One region of the Streptomyces sp. NPDC057638 genome, then DNA from elsewhere that is predicted to be linked to it. Evidence: predicted binding sites of a transcription regulator. Region 1 holds the regulator's gene; the other holds the start of a gene.
The links. The regulator HrcA, encoded in region 1, represses chaperone genes, less so after heat shock. The targets are predictions, from matches to a motif close to TTNGCACTCNGNNNNNCNGAGTGCNAA.

Region 1 (10,963 bases):
GCTGAACGCTGAACGCTGAACGCTGAACGCTGAACGCGCTTCCCTTGGCGCATGTGTATCGCCGCCGAGGGCCGTGCGTGTGGCCGTAGGGGCGCGGGTCTGTACGGGGCCGGACCCGGCCCTGCCGGTCTGGCCGGTTGAGCCCGGGACGAGTCGTGCGGAGCGGGTCACCGCCGGGCGTGGCGGTCCGGTGCGGGGTGGCCGGGGGAGTGTGGCGGGCCCCGGGATGGGAGCTGAGGCGGGTTCGCCTCGGTGCTTGGGCGGCGGGGTGGCCCGTTCCGGGGTGCGTGGCGCCCTGCGCGGGGCTGGACTCCGGCCTCGGGGCGCGCGGGGCCGTCGCCGGGGTCCGGTGCCATGAGGGAGGGCGTGTCACGGTGGCCGCGCCTGCCGCCGGCCCGGGGTGGTCCGCTGAGTGCTGGGGCCGGAGTCGGCGTGGGGCTGGTCCGGGCCGCGAGCGCCGTGGGTGCCACCGCGCGTCTCGGTGACGCGTCGGTCCGGGCCCGTTTCATGCGACGCCGGGCCGGGCCCGTGGTGTCCTCCATACAGGACAGAGGCCCTCGTCCCCGGCCCGGCCTGGGGAAGGGCGGGGAGGGAACGAGGGCCTCTGAGGTGGTGCTGGGTGGCTCGCGCTCGCGTGGCGAACGCTGTTCAAGCGCGAGTCAGGGGGCCGGAAGGGGAGCGGAAGAGAGGGCCCGCTCGGGTCCCCGCCGGCGATCAAGCAGTGTGGCGCTCGGCCGCTGGGGCCGGGTGCCGGGGCTCCGGGGTCACCCCCGGGGCGTTACCACGACGGAACTCAGCCCTGGAGGGAGGAGACCTTGGCAGCCAGCGCCGACTTCTTGTTGGCGGCGGCGTTCTTGTGGATGACGCCCTTGGAGACGGCCTTGTCGAGCTTGCGGGCGGCCTCGCGAGCGGCCACGCCGGCCTTCTCGACGTCGCCGGCCGCGACGGCCTCGCGGGCCTTGCGGATCGCGGTCTTGAGCGAGGACTTGACGGCCTTGTTGCGCAGGCGCGCCTTCTCGTTCGTCTTGTTCCGCTTGATCTGGGACTTGATGTTCGCCACGAAAGAGCCTTCTCAGGTTCGATTGATCTTGGTGTATGCCTCAGGTGCTCCGGTGCGAGACCGAGGGCCACCACCACGGCGGGACGCCATGGACATGAGACACAGCTAGTCAGGCTACCAGCAGCCTTCCGGGTGGCCCAAACCGAGCGCAGTTCCGTGCGCGTGGGACCATAGGGGCTACGTATCGATCCGCCATCGCCCGAGACGAGACGCCCGCCGTCTCAAGAATCAGGACCCTGCGTGCCCGCGACTCCTCCCAACGTGCCCGAGCCGAGCCGTACCGACCCGGCGCTGATCCGCAATTTCTGCATCATCGCGCACATCGACCACGGCAAGTCGACGCTCGCCGACCGGATGCTCCAGCTGACCGGTGTGGTCGAGCAGCGGCAGATGCGCGCTCAGTACCTCGACCGCATGGATATCGAGCGCGAGCGAGGCATCACGATCAAGTCCCAGGCGGTCCGTCTGCCCTGGGCCCCCAGCGAGGGGCCCGACCAGGGCAGGACTCACATCCTGAACATGATCGACACGCCGGGTCACGTGGACTTCACCTATGAGGTGTCCCGTTCCCTCGCCGCCTGTGAGGGCACGGTCCTGCTGGTGGACGCCGCCCAGGGCATCGAGGCGCAGACCCTCGCCAACCTGTATCTGGCGATGGAGAACGACCTCACCATCGTGCCGGTGCTGAACAAGATCGACCTGCCCGCCGCGCAGCCGGAGAAGTTCTCCGAGGAGCTGGCGAACCTGGTCGGGTGTGAGCCGGATGACGTCCTCAAGGTCTCGGCCAAGACCGGCATGGGTGTGGAGGCGCTGCTGGACCGGGTGGTCCGCGAGGTGCCCGCGCCCGTCGGTGTCGCGGACGCCCCCGCGCGGGCCATGATCTTCGACTCGGTCTATGACTCGTACCGGGGCGTGGTCACCTACGTACGAGTCGTCGACGGCAAGCTCGGCAAGCGCGAGCGGATCCGGATGATGTCGACCGGTGCCACCCATGAGCTGCTGGAGATCGGCACCAACTCGCCCGAGATGCTCCCGGCCGACGGCCTGGGCGTCGGCGAGGTCGGCTATCTGATCACGGGTGTGAAGGACGTCCGCCAGTCCAAGGTCGGCGACACCATCACCCAGCAGATCAAGGGCGCCACCGAGCCGCTCGGCGGGTACAAGGACCCCAAGCCCATGGTGTTCTCCGGGCTCTATCCGCTGGACGGCTCCGACTACCCCGAGCTGCGGGACGCGCTGGACAAGCTCCAGCTCAACGATGCCGCGCTGGTCTACGAGCCGGAGACCTCGGCCGCGCTCGGCTTCGGTTTCCGGGTGGGCTTCCTCGGGCTGCTGCACCTCGATGTGATCCGTGAGCGGCTGGAGCGGGAGTTCGGTCTCGACCTGATCGCGACCGCGCCCAACGTGGTCTACCGCGTCGTCATGGAGGACGACACGGAGCACACGGTCACCAACCCGAGCGAGTTCCCCGAGGGCAAGATCCAGGAGGTCCACGAGCCGGTGGTGCGGGCCACGATCCTGGCCCCCAGTGAGTTCATCGGCTCGATCATGGAGCTCTGCCAGACCCGCCGGGGCACCCTGCTCGGCATGGACTACCTCTCCGAGGACCGGGTGGAGATCCGCTACACCCTCCCCCTCGCGGAGATCGTCTTCGACTTCTTCGACCAGCTGAAGTCCAAGACCCGGGGCTATGCCTCGCTGGACTACGAGCCCACCGGTGAGCAGAGCGCCCAGCTGGTCAAGGTGGACATCCTGCTCCACGGCGACAAGGTGGACGCCTTCTCGGCGATCACCCACCGCGACCAGGCTTACGCGTACGGGGTGCGGCTGGTCGCCAAGCTCAAGGAGCTGATCCCCCGGCAGGCGTTCGAGGTGCCGGTGCAGGCGGCGATCGGTTCCCGGGTGATCGCCCGCGAGACCATCCGCGCGATCCGCAAGGACGTGCTCGCGAAGTGTTACGGCGGTGACATCTCGCGTAAGCGGAAGCTGCTGGAGAAGCAGAAGGAAGGCAAGAAGCGGATGAAGATGGTGGGCAGTGTGGAGGTGCCGCAGGACGCCTTCATCGCGGTCCTCTCCAGTGATGACGGCGGGGGCAAGAAGAAGTAGCCCCCCATCTGTCGCGGTCACGGTGTTCGGCCCGCCACGGCGGGCCGGACACCCACCGTGGAGGGTGCCGAACCCCACCCCCTGTCGCGTCAGGGGTGCCGGGCCGGCCGCCGGCCGGAACCCGTCACAGGGCCCCGCGTCCGGCGGGTGTTCACCGCCGGACGGGCCGTGCGGAAGGGCCCGTGGCGGCCGCCGACGGGCGGGCCCGGCGGGCCGGACAGCGCGCCGACGCCGGTGGGACGGTGTGCGGACATCACCGGCGGGAGCCGGTCCGTTCACGCGAAGCAGGGGGTCGCGGGGCCTTACGTGGTGGGGCGGGGCGCTTTACTCTGATCGCGGCTCAATGGTTACTCGCCAGTTAGAAACCCAGCCAGTCGTGCAGTGCTGCCGCAGGCCCGGAGGACGTCGTGAGCGACACAAAGACCCTGATCGAGAACCGGCCGCCGTCGGTGGCGACCCTGTTCGGCGAGCGCGTGGCGGCGACGCCGGACGCGGAGGCATTCCGCTACCCGGTTCCGTCCGCCACCGGGCAGGGCCCCGACGACTGGAAGTCGCTGAGCTGGGCCGGGACCGCCGAGCGGGTCTATGCCATCGCGGCCGGGCTGATCGCCATCGGAGTGGCCGCCGAGGACCGGGTCGCGCTCCTGTCCGCCACCCGGATCGAGTGGATCCTGGCCGACCTCGGCGTCATGTGCGCGGGTGGTGCCACGACCACCGTCTATCCCTCGACCAACGCGGAGGAGTCGGCGTACATCCTCTCCGACTCCGGCAGCCGGGTCCTTATCGCGGAGGACGCCTCCCAGCTCGCCAAGGTGCGTGAGCGCCGGGCCGAGCTGCCCGAGCTGGCGCATGTCGTCGTCATCGACGCGGAGGGTGTGACCGAGGACCCCGCGGACCCCGACGGCTGGGTGCTCACCCTCGCCGAGCTGGAGCAGCGCGGGGCGCAGTACCAGGAGAGCCATCCCGAGGCCGTGAAGGAGCGCGTCGGCGCGATCACCCGGGATCAGCTCGCCACCCTCATCTACACCTCCGGCACCACCGGCCGCCCCAAGGGTGTGCGGCTGGCGCACGACAACTGGTCGTATATGGCCAAGGCCATCGCCGGGACCGGGCTGCTGAGCAAGGAGGACATCCAGTACCTCTGGCTGCCGCTGGCCCATGTCTTCGGCAAGGTCCTCACCTCCGGTCATATCGAGGTGGGCCATGTGACCGCCGTCGACGGCCGGATCGACAAGATCATCGAGAACCTTCCGGTGGTACAGCCCACCTATATGGCCGCCGTGCCGCGGATCTTCGAGAAGGTCTACAACGGGGTGGCGGCCAAGGCGCGCGCGGGCGGCCCGGCCAAGTACAAGATCTTCCGCTGGGCGGCCGACGTGGCGCGTGAGTACGCCAAGGCCAGCCAGGACAGCTTCCGCCGTACCGGCGTGGCCAGCGCGCCCTTCGCGCTGCGGGCCAAGCACAAGGTCGCCGACACCCTTGTCTACGCCAAGCTGCGCGACGCCTTCGGCGGCCGGCTGCGCGCCGCCGTCTCCGGCTCCGCCGCGCTCTCACCGGAGATCGGCTACTTCTTCTCCGGCGCCGGGATCCACATCCTGGAGGGCTATGGACTGACGGAGTCCAGCGCCGCCTCGTTCGTCAACCCGGGCGAGGCCTACCGCACCGGCACGGTCGGCAAGCCGCTGCCCGGAACCGAGGTGCGGATCGCGGAGGACGGCGAGGTCCTGCTGCGCGGCCCGGGAATCATGGCGGGCTACCACGGGCTCCCCAAGGAGACCGCCGAGGTGCTGGAGTCCGACGGCTGGCTCCACACCGGTGACATCGGCGAACTCTCCCCCGACGGCTATCTGCGGATCACCGACCGCAAGAAGGACCTGATCAAGACCTCCGGCGGCAAGTACATCGCCCCGACGGAGGTGGAGATCCAGTTCAAGGCGATCTGCCCGTTCGTCTCCAACATCCTGGTCATCGGCGCCGACCGTAACTTCTGCACGGCGCTGATCGCGCTCGACGAGCCCACCCTCCTGGGCTGGGCCAAGGAGCACGGCCTGGAGGGCCGCTCCTACGCCGAGGTGCTCGCCGCGCCCGCCACGAGCGAGCTGGTCCAGGGCTATGTGGACCGCCTCAACGGGGGACTCCAGCGCTGGCAGACGATCAAGAAGTTCCGGCTGCTGCCGCGGGACCTCGATGTGGAGCACGGCGATCTGACGCCCAGCCTCAAGCTGAAGCGTCCGGCGGTGGAGCGCCAGTTCACGCATCTGATCGAGGAGATGTACGCGGGGTCACGGGAGGCGTAGCCGCGCGGACCGCCGGGGCCACCCGTGCGGACGCCGCCGTGCCGGTCCTCTCCCGGTCCTCTCCCGGTCCTCTGGCGGTCCGGACACCCCTGTCGTCGCGCGGGCCAGGCCGGGCGGAAAGGTTTCGCCCGGCCATGGCGGAGAATGGGGGGCATGCCTTCCGTACTCCCTGACGGCGAACCCCTGCCCGAGGGCGGGGCGCTCCCCGCGTCCGCCCTCGACGGGGCCGGTCAGCGGCCGCTCGCGTTCTATCTGCACGTGCCGTACTGCGCCACCCGCTGCGGCTACTGCGACTTCAACACCTACACCGCCAGTGAGCTGCGCGGTTCCGGCGGTGTGCTGGCCTCGCGGGACAACTACGCGCAGACGCTCGCCGAGGAGGTGCGCCTGGCCCGCACGGTGCTGGGCGACGACCCCCGCCCGGTCCAGACGATCTTCGTCGGCGGGGGCACCCCGACCCTGCTGGCCGCCGCCGACCTGGTGGCGATGGTGACGGCGGTACGGGAGGAGTTCGGCCTCGCGCCGGGCGCGGAGGTCACCACCGAGGCCAACCCCGAGTCGGTGAACCCGGAGTATCTGGCCGAGCTGCGGGCCGGGGGCTTCAACCGGATCTCCTTCGGGATGCAGAGCGCCCGCCCCCATGTGCTCAAGATCCTCGACCGCACCCACACCCCCGGCCGTCCGGAGGCGTGTGTCGCCGAGGCCCGCGCCGCCGGGTTCGAGCATGTGAACCTCGATCTCATCTACGGCACCCCGGGTGAGAGCGACGACGACTGGCGCGCCTCCCTCACCGCCGCCGTCGGCGCCGGACCCGATCACATCTCCGCCTACGCGCTGATCGTCGAGGAGGGCACCCAGCTGGCCCGGCGCATCCGGCGCGGCGAGGTGCCCATGACCGACGACGATGTCCACGCCGACCGCTATCTGATCGCGGACGAGCTGCTCGCCGAGGCCGGTTACTCCTGGTACGAGGTGTCGAACTGGTCCCGTACGGAGGCCGGCCGCTGCCGCCATAACGAGCTGTACTGGCGCGGCGCCGACTGGTGGGGCGCGGGCCCCGGGGCCCACAGCCATGTCGGCGGAGTGCGCTGGTGGAACGTGAAGCACCCCGGCGCCTACGCGGCGGCCCTGGCCGAGGGCCGTACCCCGGGCGCGGGCCGCGAGGTCCTCTCCGCCGAGGACCGCCGCGTCGAGCGCGTCCTGCTGGAGCTGCGGCTGCGCGAGGGCGTACCGCTCTCGCTGCTGCGCCCGGCCGGACTCACCGCCGCCCGGACGGCGCTCGCGGACGGACTCCTGGAGGACGGCGCGTACGAGGAGGGCCGGGGCGTCCTCACCCTGCGGGGCCGGCTCCTGGCGGACGCGGTGGTACGGGATCTGGTCGACTAACGGGACCTGGCGGGGCCTAGTGCGGCCTTGCGGGACCCAACGGAACCTGGCGGGACCCGCCGTCCGGCCCCGCCTCCTGTCAGGGGGCCGTCACGAAGTCGATCAGCTCCTCGACGCGGCCCAGCAGCTCCGGCTCCAGGTCCTTGTACGAGTGGACCCGGGAGAGGATGTGCTGCCAGGCGGCGCCCGTCTGCTCGGGCCAGCCCAGGGCCCGGCAGACGCCCGTCTTCCAGTCCTGGCCGTGGGGGATCCTCGGCCAGGCCGCGATGGACAGCGCGGACGGCTTCACCGCCTGCCACACGTCCACGAACGGGTGGCCCGTCACCAGCACATCGGGGCCGGTGACCGCCTGGGCGATCCGGTACTCCTTCGAGCCCGGCACCAGATGGTCCACCAGCACCCCCAGCCGGGCGTCCGGGCCGGGGGAGAAGGCCGCGACGACGGCGGGCAGATCGTCCACCCCCTCCAGGTACTCCACCACCACGCCCTCGATCCGCAGATCGTCGCCCCAGACCCGTTCGACCAGCTCGGCGTCGTGGCGCCCCTCCACATAGATCCGGCCCGCGCGCGCCACCCGGGCCCGTGCGCCGGGCACGGCGATCGAGCCCGAGGCGGTACGGGCCGGGGGTGCGGGCCGGGTGGGTCCGGTCGGGCGGACCAGGGTCACCACCGCGCCGTCGAGCAGGAAGCCCCGTGGCTCCAGCGGGAAGACCCGATGCTTGCCGAAACGGTCCTCCAGGGTCACGGTGCCCGCCTCGCACCCCACCACCGCGCCACAGAAGCCGGTGGCGACCTCCTCCACCACGAGATCGGGCTCGGCCGCCACCTCGGGGACGGCGGCCGTCCGCTTCCACGGCGGGGTCAGATCCGGGCTGTCATACCTGCTGCGCATGGGCGCCATTGTGCCGCCGCCCGGCGGGGTCGGCCGCCGGACGCGTCCGTACGGCCGTGATGCCGCCGCGCGTCACGCCGTGATGCCTTCGTACGTCACGCCGTCGTGCGTTACCGAGCCGTACGTCGTTCCGGCCTGTCCCGCCCCGCGCTACCCGGCGCTGTCTCGCCTCGCCCTGCCTCACCCGGCGCTGCCGAAGCGTTCCGCCAAGGCGTCCCGCTGCCGTCGTACGAAGGCGGCGTCGACGACGGCGCCGTGCCCCGGTACGTACAGCGCGTCCTCCCCGCCCAGGGAGAGCAGCCGGTCCAGGGCGGCGGGCCAGCGGGCGCCGAGGGCGTCCGGGCCCGCCTGGGGCTCGCCCGACTCCTCCACCAGATCGCCGCAGAAGACCACCTCGGGACCGCCCGCGACCAGCACGGCGAGGTCATGGGCGGTATGGCCGGGGCCCACGTTCGCCAGCAGCACCTGACGGCCGCCGAGGTCCAGGACGCGTTCGCCGGAGACCAGATGGCGCGGGGCGACCAGGAGTTCGGCCGCCTCGTCCGCCTCGGCCTCGCCGACTCCGTACCGTACGGCGTCGGCGCGCAGCGCCTCCCGTTCGCGGGTCAGCAGGGAGTCGACGCCGACCGCGCCGAACACCTCGGCGCCCGCGAAGACGGCGGTGCCGAGGACATGGTCGAAATGGGGGTGGGTGAGTGCGATGTGCGTCACCCTCCGGCCACCGAGGATGGCCTCCGCCTGGGCGCGCAGCTCGGCGCCCTCACGCAGGGTGGACCCGGTGTCGACGAGGAGGGCGCCCTCCGTCCCGGCGATCAGTCCGCAGGTCGCGTCCCAGCCGGGGAGTCTGCGCCGCCCCACGCCGTCGGCCAGCCGCTCCCAGCCGTGTTCTTCCCACGGTCTCGCGCCGTGGTCTTCCCAACTGACGTTCATGGGGTGACGCTAGCGGCGTCGACCAGCGAGGTCGCGGGTAGGGTGGCCGGTCACCCTTGCTAGGCCCGTACCTCACGGCCGTACACTGGCACGGAGAAATCCTGGCACTCGGCCCCCGCGAGTGCCAGGCGTCACGGAGCAGACACCGAGGGGCACGCTGGAGGTGCGCGCGATGCTCAGCCAACGCAGACTCGATGTTCTGCGCGCCATCGTCCAGGACTACGTCGGTACGGAGGAGCCCGTCGGCTCCAAGGCGCTCACCGAGCGCCACCAGCTCGGCGTCTCACCCGCCACCGTCCGCAACGACATGGCGGCGCTGGAGGAGGAGGGCTTCATCGCCCAGCCGCACACCAGCGCCGGGCGGATCCCCACCGACAAGGGGTACCGCCTCTTCGTCGACAAGCTCGCCGGGGTCAAGCCGATGTCGGCGCCCGAGCGGCGGGCGATCCAGAACTTCCTCGACGGCGCGGTCGACCTCGACGATGTCGTCGGCCGTACGGTGCGGCTGCTGGCGCAGCTCACCCGGCAGGTCGCCGTCGTGCAGTACCCCTCGCTCACCCGGTCCACGGTCCGCCATGTCGAGCTGCTCTCGCTGGCGCCGGCGCGGCTGATGCTGGTGCTGATCACGGACACCGGACGGGTCGAGCAGCGGATGGTGGACTGTCCGGCTCCGTTCGGTGAGGCCGCGCTCGCCGATCTGCGGGCCCGGCTCAACAGCCGGGTGGTGGGGCGGCGGTTCGCCGATGTGCCCCAGCTGGTGCAGGACCTGCCCGAATCCTTCGAACCGGAGGACCGGGGCACCGTCTCCACCGTCCTCTCCACCCTGCTGGAGACTCTGGTCGAGGAGACCGAGGAACGGCTGATGATCGGCGGCACCGCCAATCTCACCCGCTTCGGCCATGACTTCCCGCTGACCATCCGGCCGGTGCTGGAGGCGCTGGAGGAGCATGTGGTGCTGCTGAAGCTCCTCGGTGAGGCCAAGGAGTCGGGCGGTATGGGTATGACCGTCCGTATTGGTCATGAGAACGCCCATGAGGGACTGAACGCAACCTCCGTAGTCTCCGTTGGCTACGGTTCCGGCGACGAGGCTGTCGCCAAACTCGGCGTGGTCGGACCGACCCGCATGGACTACCCCGGAACGATGGGAGCGGTACGCGCAGTGGCACGTTACGTCGGACAGATCCTGGCGGAGTCGTAAGTGGCCACGGACTACTACGCCGTACTCGGCGTACGCCGCGACGCGTCCCAGGACGAGATCAAGAAGGCGTTCCGGAGGCTCGCGAGAGAGCTGCACCCGGACGTCAATCCCGATCCGAAGACGCAGGAGCGCTTCAAGGAGATCAACGCCGCCTACGAGGTGTTGTCGGACCCGCAGAAGAAGCAGGTCTACGACCTCGGTGGCGACCCCCTGTCCCAGGCCGGGGGCGCGGGCGCCGGAGGCTTCGGCGCCGGGGGCTTCGGCAACTTCTCGGACATCATGGACGCCTTCTTCGGTACGGCGTCCCAGCGCGGCCCCCGTTCGCGCACCCGGCGCGGCCAGGACGCGATGATCCGTCTGGACATCGAGCTGAGCGAGGCCGCGTTCGGCACCACCAAGGAGATCCAGGTCGACACCGCCGTCGTCTGCACCACGTGCAGCGGCGAGGGCGCGGCGCCCGGGACCTCCGCCCAGACCTGTGACATGTGCCGGGGCCGGGGCGAGGTCTCCCAGGTGACCCGCTCCTTCCTGGGGCAGGTCATGACCTCGCGGCCCTGCCCGCAGTGCCAGGGCTTCGGAACCGTGGTCCCCACGCCGTGCCCCGAGTGCGCGGGCGACGGCCGGGTACGGTCGCGCCGGACCCTCACCGTCAAGATCCCCGCGGGCGTCGACAACGGCACCCGGATCCAGCTCGCCGGAGAGGGCGAGGTCGGACCCGGTGGCGGGCCCGCCGGAGACCTCTATGTGGAGATCCACGAGGTCGCGCACCCCGTGTTCCAGCGGCGCGGCGACGATCTGCACTGCACCGTGACCATCCCCATGACGGCCGGGGCGCTCGGCACCAAGGTGCCGCTGGAGACCCTGGACGGGATGGAGGAGGTCGACATCCGGCCGGGGACCCAGTCGGGACAGTCGATCCCCCTCCATGGGCGCGGTGTGACCCATCTGCGCGGTGGCGGGCGGGGTGACCTCATCGTGCATGTGGAGGTCATGACGCCGAGCAAGCTGGACCCGGAGCAGGAGCGACTGCTGCGGGAGCTGGCGAAGCTGCGGGGTGAGGAGCGGCCGATGGGCCAGTTCCAGCCCGGCCAGCA
Region 2 (4,913 bases), on a different contig from region 1:
GGCCGTGGCCCGCGTCAGCCTCGTCCTCGGCCGGCTTCTCGACGACCAGGGTCTCGGTCGTGAGCAGCAGGGAGGCGATGGAGGCGGCGTTCTCCAGGGCGGAGCGGGTGACCTTGACCGGGTCGATGACACCGGCCTTCACCAGGTCGCCGTACTCGGCGGTGGCGGCGTTGTAGCCCTGGCCGGTCTCCAGCTCGGCGACCTTGGAGACGATGACGTAGCCCTCCAGGCCGGCGTTCTCCGCGATCCAGCGCAGCGGCTCGACGGCGGCACGGCGGACCACGGAGACACCGGTGGCCTCGTCGCCGTCCTTGCCGAGGTTGTCCTCAAGGATCTTGGCGGCGTGGACCAGCGCGGAGCCACCACCGGAGACGATGCCCTCCTCGACCGCGGCGCGGGTCGCGGAGATGGCGTCCTCCAGACGGTGCTTCTTCTCCTTCAGCTCCACCTCGGTGGCGGCGCCGACCCGGATGACGCAGACGCCACCGGCGAGCTTGGCGAGGCGCTCCTGGAGCTTCTCGCGGTCCCAGTCCGAGTCGGTGGACTCGATCTCGGCCTTGATCTGGGCGACGCGGCCCACGACGTCCTCGGAGCTGCCGCCGCCGTCGACGATGGTCGTGTCGTCCTTGGTGACCGTGACACGGCGGGCGGAACCCAGCACGTCCAGACCGGCCTGGTCGAGCTTGAGGCCGACCTCCTCGGCGATGACGGTGGCACCCGTGAGGATGGCCATGTCCTGGAGCATCGCCTTGCGGCGGTCACCGAAGCCGGGCGCCTTGACGGCGACCGCGTTGAAGGTGCCGCGGATCTTGTTGACGACCAGGGTGGAGAGCGCCTCGCCCTCGACATCCTCGGCGATGATCAGCAGCGGCTTGGAGCCACCGGCCTGGATGACCTTCTCCAGCAGCGGCAGCAGGTCCTGGATGGAGGCGATCTTGCCCTGGTGGATCAGGATGTACGGGTCGTCGAGGACGGCCTCCATCCGCTCCTGGTCGGTGACCATGTACGGGGAGAGGTAGCCCTTGTCGAAGGCCATGCCCTCGGTGAAGTCCAGCTCCAGGCCGAAGGTGTTGGACTCCTCGACCGTGATGACGCCGTCCTTGCCGACCTTGTCCATCGCCTCGCCGATGAGCTCACCGACCTGCGGGTCCTGGGCGGAGAGACCGGCGACGGCGGCGATGTCGGCCTTGTCCTCGATCGGACGGGCGGTCGAGAGCAGCTCGTCGGAGACGGCCTTGACCGCGGCGTCGATGCCCTTCTTCAGGGCGGCCGGGGAGGCACCGGCGGCGACGTTGCGCAGACCCTCGCGGACCAGGGCCTGGGCCAGCACGGTGGCGGTGGTGGTGCCGTCACCAGCGATGTCGTTGGTCTTGGTCGCCACCTCCTTCACCAGCTGGGCGCCGAGGTTCTCGTACGGGTCGTCGACCTCGACCTCACGGGCGATGGTGACACCGTCGTTGGTGATGGTGGGGGCGCCGAACTTCTTGTCGATGACGACGTTGCGGCCACGGGGGCCGATCGTCACCTTGACCGCGTCGGCAAGCTTGTTGACACCGCGCTCCAGGGCGCGACGGGCGTCCTCGTCGAACTTCAGGATCTTCGCCATGGTGGGCTTCTCAGTCCTCTCGAACGAACGACGCCCCTGCCACCCGGCCACGTGTGCGGCGGGGGCCAGGGGCGCCGTTCAAAGCGGTTGCTGCTCGGGGTGAATTACTTCTCGATGATCGCGAGCACGTCGCGGGCCGAGAGGACGAGGTACTCCTCGCCGCTGTACTTCACCTCGGTGCCGCCGTACTTGCTGTAGAGCACGACGTCGCCGGTCTTGACGTCGAGCGGCAGGCGCTCGCCGTTCTCGAAGCGGCCCGGGCCCACGGCGAGGACGACGCCCTCCTGGGGCTTCTCCTTCGCGGTGTCCGGGATGACCAGGCCAGAGGCCGTGGTCTGCTCGGCGTCGAGCGGCTGGACCACGATGCGGTCCTCGAGCGGCTTGATGGCAACCTTGGAGCTGGTGGTCGTCACGATCCGACCTCCCCCTTCGGAGATCTCACGGGGTTAACTGTCTGAGGTGGCGACCAGGTGGATCCGTCGTCGCGGGTGCCGGACCTGCCCGTCGCTGTGTCTGGCACTCTCCATTGGGGAGTGCCAGAGCCGAGACTATGACCGCGATTAGCACTCGGTCAAGCGGAGTGCCAATGCGTCGCCTCACATGGCGCGAACGGAGGCGGTCGGACGGCCGGGAGCCGGGACCCATGCGGGGCGCCCGAACCGGTGGACGGTACCCGAACCGGCGAACGGTGCCGGGACCCATGCGCGGCGCCCGGACCGATGCGCGGGCAGGGGCCGGGCGGGGCGTCCCGGCGGCCCGGGGCCGACGCGGGTGGGCGGGCCCGTCAGACGTAGTCCTCCAGGCGGGCGACCGCGTACCCCTTCTCCGTGACCGTCTTCATCACCTGGCGGATCATGTCGGGCATGGTGCCCTCCCAGTCGGAGGGCCCGCGGAAGTGGGTGAGGATGATGTCACCCGGGTGCAGGTCCCGGTCCCACTCGCGCCACTCCATGTGGTCCGGGAACGCCTCCGCGGCCCAGAGCGGCACGGCCTTGATCCCGCACTGCTGGGCGGCGCGCAGCGTGTCCTCGTTGTAGTTGCCGTAGGGCGGACGGAAGAGCGGGGGGCGCTTTCCGTACAGCTTCTGGAGATTGCCCTGCTGGCCGCAGATCTCCTGTTTCTGCTCGGTGTACGTCAGGCCCGGCATATAGCGGTGGTTGAGGGTGTGGTTGTGGAGCGCGACGCCCCGGTCGCGCATCTCCCGGAAGTAGCCGTAGTTGTCGTTGATCAGGTAGTCGCTGAGGAAGGAGCTGTAGGGGATCTGGAGCTCGGACATCATCCGCAGCAGGTCGGGGTCCTTCTCGGCGCCGTCGTCGATGGTCAGGAAGACCACACGCTCCTTGACCGGCACGGTGGTGAAGACCGGCGGCAGCACCTCGCCGCCTTCCACCTCGAAGCCCTTGCGGGTGGTCAGCGCCGGTTTCACCGACGGGGGCGGCGGCGCGGGCAGCGGGATCCGCTCCAGGCCCCACTTCTTGGCCGCGACCGCCCGTGCGGCCTGGGAGCGCTTCACCCGCTCGGCGTAGGAGACGGGCGCGCCGCCCGCGCCCTCCTTGCGCTCCGCCCGCTGACCGTCCCCCGGCCGTGCGCCGTCGCGCCCGTCGGGCGGGTCCCCGGCGCAGGCCGAGCCGAGCAGGGCGAGCAGGAGCACCGCGGCGAGGGCGCCGGGGCGCGGGATCCCGTGCCGTGGCGAGGCGTTCGGATGTGTTGTCTTTTTTCCTTTTTGTCGTACAAGCTGCATGGCGCTGGATCCTGTCAGTACGGATCCACGGGACCGGGCCGACAGCGCCGCCCGGAGCGGCCCGGTCCCCCGCCTGGCCCACACGGGAACCCCGCCCGGGGCCCGAAGGCGTTCCCGTCGTCGCTCCGACCGGCGCTCCGGCCCGCCCCCTCGCCCGCGGAAGAACCCCTCCGGCCCGCGACCAGCCCGCCACCGCCCCAGCCCGCCCCCTCGCCCTTCGTCCGGCCCGCCCCCTCGCCCGCGGAAGAACCCCTCCGGCGCGCGGTACCCACTGGCCCCTGGCTCACAATGGGCCGGGTGAACGACCTCTCCGCGCTCCTGACCGACGAGGGCCAGAGCCTGCTCGCCGCCCTCCGCGACCATGACCCCGCCCAGGAGCTGGCCCTCGCCACCCGGCTCCGCCGTGACCACCCCGCCGACCTGGTCTCGGCCGCGCTCGGCCAGGCGAGGCTGCGGCAGCGCGCGGTGGCGAAGTTCGGCGCGGAGGACGCCCACCGCATGTACTTCACGCCCCACGGCGTGGAGCAGGCGACCCGCCGGTCCGTCGCCGCCTACCGCGCCGCCCGGTTCGCGGCGCTGGGGGTGCGCCGCGTGGCGGACCTGTGCAGCGGGGTCGGCGGTGACGCCATCGCCCTGGCCCGCGCGGGCGTCCAGGTCCTGGCCGTCGACCGTGACCCGCTGACCTCGGCCGTCGTCCGCGCCAACGCCGAGGCCCTCGGCCTGGCCGAACTGATCGAGGTGCGGTGCGCCGATGTCACGGAGACCGACACCACGGGCTGCGACGCCGTCTTCGTGGACCCCGCCCGCCGGGGCGGCCGGGGCAGGATCTTCGACCCGGAGGCGTACTCCCCGCCCCTGTCCTGGGCGCTCTCGGCCGCCCGTACCCACCCCGTCGCGGCGCTGAAGATCGCCCCCGGCATCCCGCACGAGCGGATCCCCGGTGACTTCCGCGCGGAGTGGATCTCCGACGGGGGCGATGTCAAGGAAGCCGTGCTCTGGTACGGGGCGTTCCCGCCCGGTTCCCCCGCCGTCCGCGCCACGCTGCTGCCCGGACCGCACTCGCTGACCGGCGGCGGCCTGCCGGACCCCGCCGTACGGCCCGTCGGCCGCTATCTGTACGAACCGGATGGCGCCGTCATCCGGGCCCATCTGGTCGCGGAGGTCGCCCGGGACCTCGACGGCGGGCTGATCGACGAGACCATCGCGTACATCACCGCCGACGCGGCCCGCGCCACGCCGTACGCCACCGGGTACGAGATCACCGACACCCTCCCCTTCAACCTCAAGCGGCTCAAGGCCCTGCTGCGCGCACGCGAGGTCGGCACCCTGACGGTGAAGAAGCGCGGCTCGGCGGTGGAACCGGAGGAACTGCGGCGCAAGGTGAGGCCGCAGGGCCCGAACGCGGCGACGGTCTTCCTGACCCGGGTGGCGGGCGCGCCGTCGATGCTGGTGGGGCACCCGCTCCCGGCGGCCGTTTAGCGGCTCTTCTCTCCCCCAGGCTCCGCCCGGGGGACCCCCACCAGGCCTGCGTCTGGGGGTACCCCCAGACGCACCCCTTCGGCTCAG

Region 2: the regulator HrcA is predicted to act here: its motif matches at 2,167-2,193, upstream of groES (co-chaperone GroES).

What each region holds. Positions count from the first base shown of each region.
Region 1 is NZ_JBHVHF010000150.1:118-11,080, reverse strand. It holds gene rpsT (30S ribosomal protein S20) at 794-1,060, opposite strand; gene lepA (translation elongation factor 4) at 1,301-3,166, shown strand; gene ACFVIM_RS20395 (AMP-dependent synthetase/ligase) at 3,574-5,463, shown strand; gene hemW (radical SAM family heme chaperone HemW) at 5,617-6,849, shown strand; gene ACFVIM_RS20385 (DUF3097 domain-containing protein) at 6,929-7,741, opposite strand; gene ACFVIM_RS20380 (MBL fold metallo-hydrolase) at 7,922-8,671, opposite strand; gene hrcA (heat-inducible transcriptional repressor HrcA) at 8,844-9,869, shown strand; gene dnaJ (molecular chaperone DnaJ) at 9,870-10,963, shown strand, end outside.
Region 2 is NZ_JBHVHF010000436.1:146-5,058, forward strand. It holds gene groL (chaperonin GroEL) at 1-1,606, opposite strand, end outside; gene groES (co-chaperone GroES) at 1,711-2,019, opposite strand; gene ACFVIM_RS32720 (polysaccharide deacetylase family protein) at 2,391-3,347, opposite strand; gene ACFVIM_RS32725 (SAM-dependent methyltransferase) at 3,636-4,826, shown strand.